DNA from 3 places in the Streptomyces sp. NPDC088923 genome. Region 1 is predicted to be linked to each of the others. Evidence: riboswitches for the same ligand, from Rfam matches in the RefSeq annotation. Region 1 holds a riboswitch; each other region holds the start of a gene.
The links. A riboswitch is a leader RNA that binds a small molecule or an ion and turns the genes downstream of it on or off. The one in region 1 is predicted to bind cyclic di-AMP.
Positions count from the first base shown of each region.

Region 2: linked by a shared signal. The riboswitch ahead of ACIP4O_RS15985 (C40 family peptidase) and the one ahead of ACIP4O_RS04030 (transglycosylase family protein) in region 1 are both predicted to bind cyclic di-AMP.
Region 3: linked by a shared signal. The riboswitch ahead of ACIP4O_RS29425 (M23 family metallopeptidase) and the one ahead of ACIP4O_RS04030 (transglycosylase family protein) in region 1 are both predicted to bind cyclic di-AMP.

Region 1 is NZ_JBIVIO010000001.1:862,681-865,943, forward strand. It holds gene ACIP4O_RS04020 (cytochrome P450) at 1-205, shown strand, start outside; gene ACIP4O_RS04025 (transglycosylase family protein) at 342-1,400, shown strand; cyclic di-AMP (ydaO/yuaA leader) riboswitch at 1,589-1,766, shown strand; gene ACIP4O_RS04030 (transglycosylase family protein) at 1,770-2,474, shown strand; gene eno (phosphopyruvate hydratase) at 2,835-3,263, shown strand, end outside.
Region 2 is NZ_JBIVIO010000003.1:117,936-121,198, forward strand. It holds gene ACIP4O_RS15970 (hypothetical protein) at 1-187, shown strand, start outside; gene ACIP4O_RS15975 (GNAT family N-acetyltransferase) at 346-774, opposite strand; gene ACIP4O_RS15980 (ATP-binding protein) at 1,105-1,551, shown strand; gene ACIP4O_RS15985 (C40 family peptidase) at 1,626-2,102, opposite strand; cyclic di-AMP (ydaO/yuaA leader) riboswitch at 2,106-2,306, opposite strand; gene ACIP4O_RS15990 (hypothetical protein) at 2,816-3,166, opposite strand; gene ACIP4O_RS15995 (ClpP family protease) at 3,171-3,263, opposite strand, start outside.
Region 3 is NZ_JBIVIO010000012.1:30,095-33,357, forward strand. It holds gene ACIP4O_RS29420 (GntR family transcriptional regulator) at 176-859, opposite strand; gene ACIP4O_RS29425 (M23 family metallopeptidase) at 1,187-1,960, opposite strand; cyclic di-AMP (ydaO/yuaA leader) riboswitch at 1,973-2,124, opposite strand; gene ACIP4O_RS29430 (dienelactone hydrolase family protein) at 2,524-3,258, opposite strand.

The sequences.
Region 1 (3,263 bases):
CCACGGCATCCACTACTGCCTCGGCGCCCCGCTCGCCCGCCTGGAGGGAAAGACCGCCCTCACCCGCCTCTTCACGCGCCTCCCCGGCCTCGCCCTCGACGCCGACCCCGAAGAACTGCGCTGGCGCGGCGGCCTCATCATGCGAGGCCTGCGCACCCTTCCCGTCCGTTTCACCCCCTCTGCGCAGGGATGTGAGCAGTCGTGAACTGAATGCGCGTCAATAATGTGATGTTCGCGTGATCAGTGCTGCATCGACTTGTGACGAGCGTTCGAATCCCGCTACGTTCACGTCGGATCATCTGTCCCACCAGCTGACCCTCAGCTCTTGCGAAAGGCACCGCATGCTCTCCGGGAACGGTCGCCACCGACGCCCCCGCCAGGCCCCGGCCCTTGTCGTCGCGGCCGGGGTCACCGGCTCCGCCATCGCCATCCCCCTCCTCGGCGCGGGGACCGCGAGCGCCGACCAGGGTCCCTGGGACCGCCTCGTGGAGTGCGAGACGGGCGGTGACTGGGCGGCCGACAGCGGCAACGACTACTACGGCGGCCTCCAGCTCTCCGACGAGGAGTGGGAGGCGCACGGCGGTCTCGACCTCGCGCCCCGCGCCGACATGGCGACGCCCGCCCAGCAGATACAGGTGGGTCAGCGCATCCTCGCGGCCCAGGGTCCCTCCGCCTGGCCCGGCTGCGCCCTGACCGCCGGGCTCACCACGGAGGACGGCTCGACGGCCTCCGCGCCCGCCCCCGAGGGCACGCCGAGCGCCACCGCGCCGGGCGAGAAGCAGACGGACAAGAAGGACAAGAAGGAGAAGAAGGGCGAGGGGAGTTCGTCCTCGGCGAGCGCCGACCCCTCCGCCTCGAAGACACCCGACGCGGAAGCCTCCACCGGGACCCCGTCCTCCGACGCCTCCGCGAGCCCGTCCGGCAAGGACGAGGACGCGGCCGCGGGCGCGGGCGCGGACGCCACCACGGGCGAGAGCGGCGCCACGGGGCACAGCCGCGGCAAGCACGCGAAGCCCGCCCCCTCCGGCTCGCCCTCCGAGGCCGCGGAACCCTCCGGCTCCGCCTCGCCCTCCGAGTCGACCACCGTCCCCGGCAGTGACCTCTCCGGCGAGACATCCGCCACTCCCGGCGACGGCCGCGACTCCGGAGCCGACCGTTCCGCTCCCGGCGGCCGCCACGCGGCCACGGACACGGAGGGTCAGAAGGGTGCGGACGGGGCGGACAAGGCCGATCCGTACAAGGTGCGCGAAGGGGACAATCTCTGGAGTATCGCCGAGGCGCACAAGCTGGCCGACGGCTGGACCGGGCTCTACGAGCAGAACAAGAAGATCGTCGGCGCCGACCCGGACCTCATTCTTCCTGGCCAGAGCCTGGATCTTGGTGCGGAATCAGGGCGATAACCGGACAAGCGGTTGACCGCATCTGTCCGTTATTGTCCGGTAGGGGTCGAGTGAGACATGAGTCTCAACCGCCCTGATCGTCTTTGAAGTTCCGCTGATTTCTTGCTTAACGTCGTGCTCGCTTCCCCACCGGGAGGCCCCGACGGTCGTCACGCCGAATCCTGCCGGCGCCCGTTTCGGGACAGTCGTCGCGTCACGCGCCGAAGGCAGGAGCGGGGGACCCAAGGTTTGCGTCCCAGCCGGCGTCCGGGAGACCGGGCGCCGGCCCGGGGCTAGGGGTGAAGCCGGGCGGCAGCCGCCGTCCGGCCGGGCAACTCACGGGCCCGAACCCGACAGCTCACCTCGCAGGCGTCGGTGAGGAGATACTCCATGCTGTTTTCCGGCAAGGCCAAGCACCGTCGCCGTCGTACCACCCGCATCGTCGCGTTCGCCGGTGTCACCGGCGCCGCGATCGCCGTCCCGCTGATGGCGAGCGGCAGCGCCTCCGCCGCCTCGACCGCCACCTGGGACGCCGTCGCCCAGTGCGAGTCCGGCGGCAACTGGTCCATCAACACGGGCAACGGCTACTACGGTGGCCTCCAGTTCAACCAGTCCTCCTGGGCCGCCGCCGGTGGCACCCAGTACGCCCCGCGCGCCGACCTGGCCACCAAGGACCAGCAGATCGCCACCGCCGAGCGTCTCCTCGACATGCAGGGCCCGGGTGCCTGGTCCTGCGCCGGCGCCGGCAACCTCACCAACGACGGTGTCGACCCGGGCGTCAACCCCAATGGTGGCGGCCAGCAGACGCAGGAGCGCTCCTCCAGCGACCAGAGCGCCTCGCGCAGCCAGCAGCGCCAGGCCCCCCAGCAGCAGCACACCACCCCGAAGTCGACCACCGGCACGGTCAAGACCGACACCGGCATCACCGTCCCCAAGGGCGACGGCGAGTACAAGGTCGTCAAGGGCGACAGCCTCAGCGAGATCGCCCAGAAGCACCACGTCTCCGGCGGCTGGAACAAGCTCTTCGAGCTGAACAAGGACATCGTCAAGGACGCCGACCTCATCTACCCGGGCCAGCAGCTCCACCTCAGCTGACCCCCTCCGGGACGACCGGGCCCCGCGCCCGTGGCGTTCCCCCGCAGGACCGCCCCGCCCCGCCGCGTTCTCCCCCGTACGCGGCGGGGCGGGGCTTTTCCCTGCCGGACGGGACTCCCGCCCCGCACCTCACCCGCGCACACCCCCGCTCACCAGCGCGGCTCACCTGTCACCCCCTCGGCTCAGATGCCCCGTTCGGCCCCGTTCCGCCCACCCGATTCGCCCTATTCACCGGCTCTGTCCCCCTGATTCCGACCGAGTCCCGGGCGTAGGCCGACCCCGGCCCCCCGGCCGGTTAGGCTCATGCAGCGGAAGGCCCCGCAAGGGCCCCCGCAGACCTGCTCCACATCCCAGAAGGAGATGCTCGTGCCGTCCATCGACGTCGTCGTAGCCCGGGAAATCCTGGACTCCCGAGGCAACCCCACGGTCGAGGTCGAGGTCGGCCTCGACGACGGCAGCACCGGCCGTGCTGCCGTGCCCTCCGGTGCGTCCACCGGTGCCTTCGAAGCCATCGAGCTGCGTGACGGTGACGCCAACCGTTACCAGGGCAAGGGCGTCGAGAAGGCCGTCCTCGCCGTGATCGAGCAGATCGGCCCGGAGCTCGTCGGCTACGACGCGACCGAGCAGCGCCTGATCGACCAGGCGATGTCCGACCTCGACGCCACGCCCGACAAGTCCTCGCTCGGCGCCAACGCCATCCTCGGCGTCTCGCTCGCCGTCGCGCACGCCGCCTCCGAGGCGAGCGACCTCCCGCTCTTCCGCTACCTCGGCGGCCCCAACGCGCACCTG
Region 2 (3,263 bases), on a different contig from region 1:
GGAGCCGCCCGAACAGGGCTGGATCGCCCTCGTGCCCAAGCCCCTCCCCGCCTGGCACTTCGCCGACACCGAGGTCTTCCACCTCGCAGGGGGGCGCCTGGCCGGGAGGACACCACCGGGGACTACGGCGAGGCGTGGATCGCGCACGACGCCTGCTGCCTCGCCCCGCACGAGCGGCCTCCGGTGAGCAGCCCGGGTGCGGCAGCGCTGTGGCGGGCGATGCGGCTGCGCAGTGGGCGGGCGGAGCGGGGGCGGCGGGCCCGCGGCTGAGGCCACCACCCGTCACGCCGGCCCGGTCCCGGTACCCCGTCACGTCGGCCCGTCACACCCGGTCCGACGGTCCCGTCACACCGGCTTCACCCAGCGTCGCCACCGCTCCTCGCGTACGTACCCCGCCGCGCCCCACGCACCGTGCGCGCGCGTGTTCTCCTCCAGGACCATCGCGTCGACGCGGCGACCGCCCAGCGCGGCGAAACGCTCCTCCATCGCGTCGAGGAGGGCCGTCGCGATGCCCTGGCGGCGGTAGGCGGGATGGACGGCGAGGCGGTACGCGGAGCAGCGCCAGCCGTCGAAGCCCGCGATCACCGTGCCGACGAGTGTGCCGTCGCGCTCGGCGAGCAGCAGCGCCTCGGGGTCGCGGTCGAGGAGGCGGCGGACCCCGGCGGGGTCGTCGCTGATGCTCGTCCCCTCGGCGGCCTCGCGCCAGAAGGCGAGGACAGGGGCGATGTCGGCGGGCACGGCGTGACGTATGCGCGGCTCGGCAGGTGAGGTCATGCGCGGAGCCAACCAGGCGGTACGTGCGCGGGGCACCGGGGTTTCGCGATGCGGACGGCTCCGCCCCGCCCCCCGCGCCGCTCCCGTCCCGCGCTCCGGGCCGCTCCGGCTTCCGTGCTCCGGGCCGCTCCGTCCCGTACTCGGACGCCCCTCCTCGTACTTCGGGCGCGCCTCCCCGCGCCGTGGAATCCGCTCTGCCGTAGCAGGCTTCACCGCTTCGGGCGACAGTGGCGCACAGTCTCCGGAACGCGCCCCGTGCTGGTGGCAGGCTGTCGCGAACCACCGACCCGGTGCGCCGTGCGGACGCCCGGTGGAAAGGGGCAGGTTGTCATGGCCGATCACCAGGAAGCCTCCGTCACGCTGCCGAGCGACGCCGCCTCGGTCCCCGAGGCGCGCGCGTTCGTCGGCACGCTCCTCGCGGAGTGGGGACTGCCCGCGCGGGACGACTTGGCCGACGCGGTGCGCCTGATCGTCTCCGAACTCGTCACCAACGCCGTCCTGCACACGGGCGGACGATCCCCGTTCTTCACCGTCACCGTCTCGCTCGACCGTGACGAACTCCTGCGCGTCGGCGTGACCGACTCCCACCCGCGCCCCCCGCGCCGCCTCCCCGCCGCCGTCCAGCAGGACAACGGGCGCGGTCTCGCGATCATCCGCTTCCTCGCGGCGGAGAACGGCGGCAGGCTCTCGGTGGTCCCGACGCCGCAGGGCGGCAAGACGGTCCTGGTCGCGCTGCCCTGGCGACCGGCGCGCGCGGCTGCCGTGCCGGAGGGCTGAGCCCCCGCCACGAGCCCGCCCCACGAGCCGGGGGCTCAAGGCCTCAGGCTCATGAACCCGCGCGCGCCCGCCGCTTACCGCACGCGTCCGTACGAGACCCGCTTCGACCAGATCTTTTCGAGCTTGACCACGTCTCCCGTCTTGGGGGCGTGCCAGATCTTGTTCTTCCCGGCGTAGATGCCCACGTGGTAGACGCCGCCGCCGGAGCGGAAGAACACCAGGTCGCCCTTGGTGCGCTTCCCGGCCGAGACGTGCCGGGTCCGGTTGTACTGCGCCTGCGCGGTACGGGGCAGGGACTTGCCCGCCTTCTTGAACGAATAGAGCGTCAGGCCCGAGCAGTCGAAGCGATGCGGGCCCGTCGCGCCCCAGCGGTAGGGGGCGCCCTTCTTGGACGCCGCGACCTTGAGCGCCTTCGCGGAGATCCGGACCGCCGCCGAGGCCTCTCCGGAGGCGCCGGGGACGAGGACGGTGCCGCCCACGGCGGCGAGGGTGAGGACCGATACCGCGCCGGTCCGGGAGAGCAGGACGGGAACTCGATTGCGCACCAGCATGCGTAACCCTTCGTCAACCGCCTGTGAAGGATGACCTGTCGGGTTCGGACTGGCGAAGATGCCCGGCCGCTCACGCGGCTTCACCCCAAGGACCGGCGCCCGTTTCCGGGCCCGGACCGCCGTGCTCGGGTCCTCCACTCCCGCCGATCCACTCCGTGTCGACCTGGCGTCCGGGCGGCGGACGGGACTCGGCGTCCGCCCGGACCGCCCCGCCGCGGCGGCGGGGGCTTGTCGTCGGGAGCGATCTTGACGCACGACACCGCCGGATACCGAATGAAAACCGGCTTATGTGAGCTTAGTCACCCGTATGGCGATTGGGTGGCGAAAGTCCGTCAGGTGCGGGGCCATTTGGGCGGGACGAGCCGTCGACCAGCGCTGACGCCCTGCGCGCGGGGCGGATCGCGGACCGCGGGGGCAACCGCGGGCGACGTGGCGCCGACTCGGGCGTACGTCATTGGGGGGTCCTCCGTTCGGCCGTCGCGCGTCGCGCTACGGACACGAATGGTCGCGGAGCGCATGCATGTGAAGGGTTACGAAGGGTTATGCGCCGTCCGGCGCGGACTTCACGCCCCGCGTGCACCGCGAACGGCCCGCGCGGGCGCGCCCGCGCGGCGCCAACGGCCGCGCGGCGCCAACGGCCGCGCGGCGCTACCGGCCGCCCAGCGGGCGCGCGGCTGCTCAGTGTGCCCGTCCGCTCAGCGTTCCGGCCCCGCTCAGCGTTCCCGCCCGCCGTCTCCCGCGCTCCCGTTGCCCGCGTCGGCCGCCCCGGCGGGCGGCACCGCGACGCGCCCCGCCCGGCGTTCGCCGTCCAGGACGCGCAAGGCCCGCTCCAGCGTGGCCCGGTGCAGCTCGGTCTCGCCGCGCGCGTGCATCAGCGCCAGCGCGTCCCGCAGTCGCGTCACCTCGGTGACGAGCGCCTGGGCGGCGCGCAGGGCGGCGTACGTGTCGTCGCCGCGCGCGGGATTGACCCGCCCGAGCAGCTCGGCGGTGGCGAGGTAGTGGTCGACGAGTTCGCCCTCGGCGCGGGTCAGCGCGGGCAGCGGCGGGAGTTCGGGCGGCAGCACGCGCTCACCTGGTCCCGGAGTGCGGGGCGCGCCGGTCGGCGAGGGCGTCGACGATCCCGTACGCCTGTGCCTCCGCCGCCGTCAGGACGAGATCGCG
Region 3 (3,263 bases), on a different contig from region 1:
CCATGTGGGGACGTCGCGGTCTCGCGACGTCGCGTATCCCTTTGTATACGGCCCCCGTGTTAATGCGGAAGGCCCGGATTGTTTACGGGATGTTGCGAAGTCCTCACCGGGCGCGGATCCGCGCGGCTCACCGGGCGCGGGTCCGCGCGGCTCACCGGCGGGGGCTCACCCGGCCTCACCAGGCGGGGGCCTCCTCGGGGTCGCGCCCCGGCGGGCGGCGCGGCGGGTAGGGGCCTGGGCCGCGCAGGCGGTGGGCGCGCCGCGCGCGGTCGGCGTGCTGCGCCGTGAGCGCGCGGGCCCGCTCCGCGTCACCGCGCGCCAGGGCGTCGACGATCGCGCCGTGCTCGGCCCAGGACTCCTGCGGGCGGGCGGGCGACTCGACCACGTACATCCACGCGATCTTCTGCCGCAGCAGGGTCAGCAGGGAGGTCAGGGTCTCGCTCGCGCTGGCCTGCACGAGGGTCTCGTGGAACCAGCCGCCCAGCGAGCGCAGGTCCTCCTCCTGCCCCCGGCGTGCCCGCTCCTGCCCCAGCCTGACGAGGCCGCGCAGCACCTTGAGGTGCGCCTCGGTCCTGCGCTGCGCGGCGCGCGCCGCGCACAGCGGCTCCAGGAGCAGCCTCGTCTCCAGGACGTCCACGGCCTCCCGCGCCCCCGGCTCGGCGACCTGCGCCCCCGCGTGCCGGCGCGTCACCACGAAGCCCTCCGCCTCCAGCGTGCGCAGCGCCTCCCGCACCGGCACCCGCGAGACCCCGTATCTCCGCGCGAGCAATTCCTCCGTGAGCCGGCTCCCCCGCTCGTACACGCCCGAGACGATATCGTCCCTGATCGCCGTGCATACCGAGTGCGCGGGAATACTCATGACCCGACCTCCGCATTATTCACCGCGAAACGCTGCCGTTGGACGTCCGCGAGGTGGCTCCACCAGACATTAGAGCAGTGACCCTATGAGAACAGTGAAGAATTCCTCACGGCAGGGCGCATTCCCCGAATATCTTCGGGCCCCGGTGCGCTGTTTACGGGCGGTTCGGGGCGGAAAGGGCGAGGTGCGCCGTACCGGGAGCGGGGCGTGCGGTGCGGTGCCGGGAGTGGAGCTGCCGGGCGCGACGTCGAGGCCCGTACGCGGAATGCCGAAAGCCCCCGGGGGCGGCCGGGGGCTTTCGAAGGCGTCGCGAGGCGCGGGACGGGCTCAGATGTCGATGCCGTGGCCGCGCAGGTAGGCGAGCGGGTCCATGTCGGAGCCGTACTCGGGGCTCGTCCGGGCCTCGAAGTGCAGGTGAGGGCCCGTGACATTGCCCGTGGCGCCCGAGACGGCGATCTGCTGACCGGCCGTCACGGTCTGCCCGACCGCGACGGTGGCGGCGGTGAGGTGCCCGTACTGCGTGTACGTCCCGTCGTGCATGCGGAGCACGACCTCGTTGCCGTACGCGCCGCCCCAGTCGACCTTCACGACCGTCCCCGCGCCGACCGCGTGGACGCTCGTGCCGCTCGCCGCGTGGAAGTCGATGCCGGTGTGGCTGCCGGACGACCACAGCGAACTGCTGGCGTGGTAGCCGGTGGAGACGTACGAGCCGGGGATCGGCAGGACGAAGGTGTTGAGGCGCTCGCGCTCGGCGGCCCGCGCGGCCCGCTCCTTCGCCTCCTTCTTCCGCTCGGCCTCGCGCTTCGCCTTCGCGGCCTCCTTACTCGCCGCGGCCGCGGCCTTCGCCTCGGCGGCGTCCTGCTCGGCGGCGGAGTGCACGAGGGAGGCCTGCGTGGCGATCTCCTGGGCGACGCTGTCGAAGCCGATGACGCGGGTGAGGCCGGTGTCGGGGCCCTCGTGGTTCGCGGCGTGCGCGGGGGCGGCGAGGGTGCCGACGACGGAACCGGTCGTGAGCGCGGCAAGCCCGGCCACCTTCGCACCGGTGCGGGACGCTCGGACGGCAGGGCGGCGGTGCCTGCCCGTGGGGCGCGTGAACGCCATGAAGCGGCTGTTCCTTTCCTTCCCTCTCGCCTACCGGGTTAGCTGACGGGTTCGGAGCAGGAAGGTCTCCTACGGACACCGGCGGACGGCGTCCGATTCACCCCATGGGACACATGGGTCCCCGGCTCCCGGGTACAAGCCCCGGAACTCGGCGAAGGCTGTCCGCTGCCGCGGGCGCGGCGCATACCTGACGAACAGCCGGAGTGACGCTAAGCGGGGCAAGACTTCCGTAACAAACGCAACCGCGCCTTTGTTGCTCATGCCACACCCCAGACAGGCCGTCATGCACCCAATACGGACACGGACCCGACCGGTATCCGGACAGCCTTGGGCCCGTGCCCGCGCACGTCGACGCCCGCGCCGGCTCGCTGGGCCGCCGTGCCCGTTCGCATGGGCTGCCGCGTGCCCGCTCACGGGAACCACCGTGCCCGCTCGCGTGGGCCACCGCCTCCGCTCGCGCGGGCCGCCGTGTCGGACCAAGCCGCACCGCCACTCCCCGCCGAGGCAGCCCCGCCCGCCACGGGCACTCGTCGCCGCCCCGCCCACCCGCCGCTGCCGGGGACTCAGCCGCCCGTCAGCGTCCCGGCGAGAAGGGGAAGCAGGCGGTCCCAGTGACGGGCGAACCCGGTGGCGCTGAAGGCGTCGGTGTCGGCCATGGTGAAGCCGTGCCGGGTGCCGGGGTAGACCTCCGAGGTGTAGTCGACACCGGCCGCGTCGAGTTTTTCGTGGAGCGAGTCGAGGGCCTCCGGGGTCATGTCGCCCTCGGCGTGGCCGAGATGGACACGTGCGGTGAGCGCGGAGTGGACACCGGGTCCGGCCGCCCCCACCGGCGCGTGGAACGCGGCGACGGCCGCCACCTCGCCGGGGTGCTCGGCGGCGGCGCGCACCGCGAGGAGACCACCGACGCAGTAGCCGGTGACGGCGAACGGCCCCGCCGCGACCTCGGGTTGTGCCGCGAGAAAGGCGAGGTAGGCGTCCGCGTCCTTGCGGGCGCGTTCGGCGGTGTGCGCCTCGATGAGGGGCAGCACGCGGGCGAAGACCGCCGCCCGTTCCTCTCCCCCGAGGTAGGCGGGGAGTTCGACCACCGGCGCGGGGCCGTGCCGGTAGAAGAGGTGGGGGACGAGGACGTAGTACCCGTGCCCGGCCAGTTGACCGGCCAGGTCCCGTACCACGGGCCTGAGGCCGAAGCCGTCCGCGTACAACAGGACCCCGGGGTGCCGCCCTCCTCCCTCGGGGAAGGCGGCGAAGCCCTCTGCGTGACCGTCCTCGGTGGCGATGCTCAGTGTCTTGGTGGGCATGACTC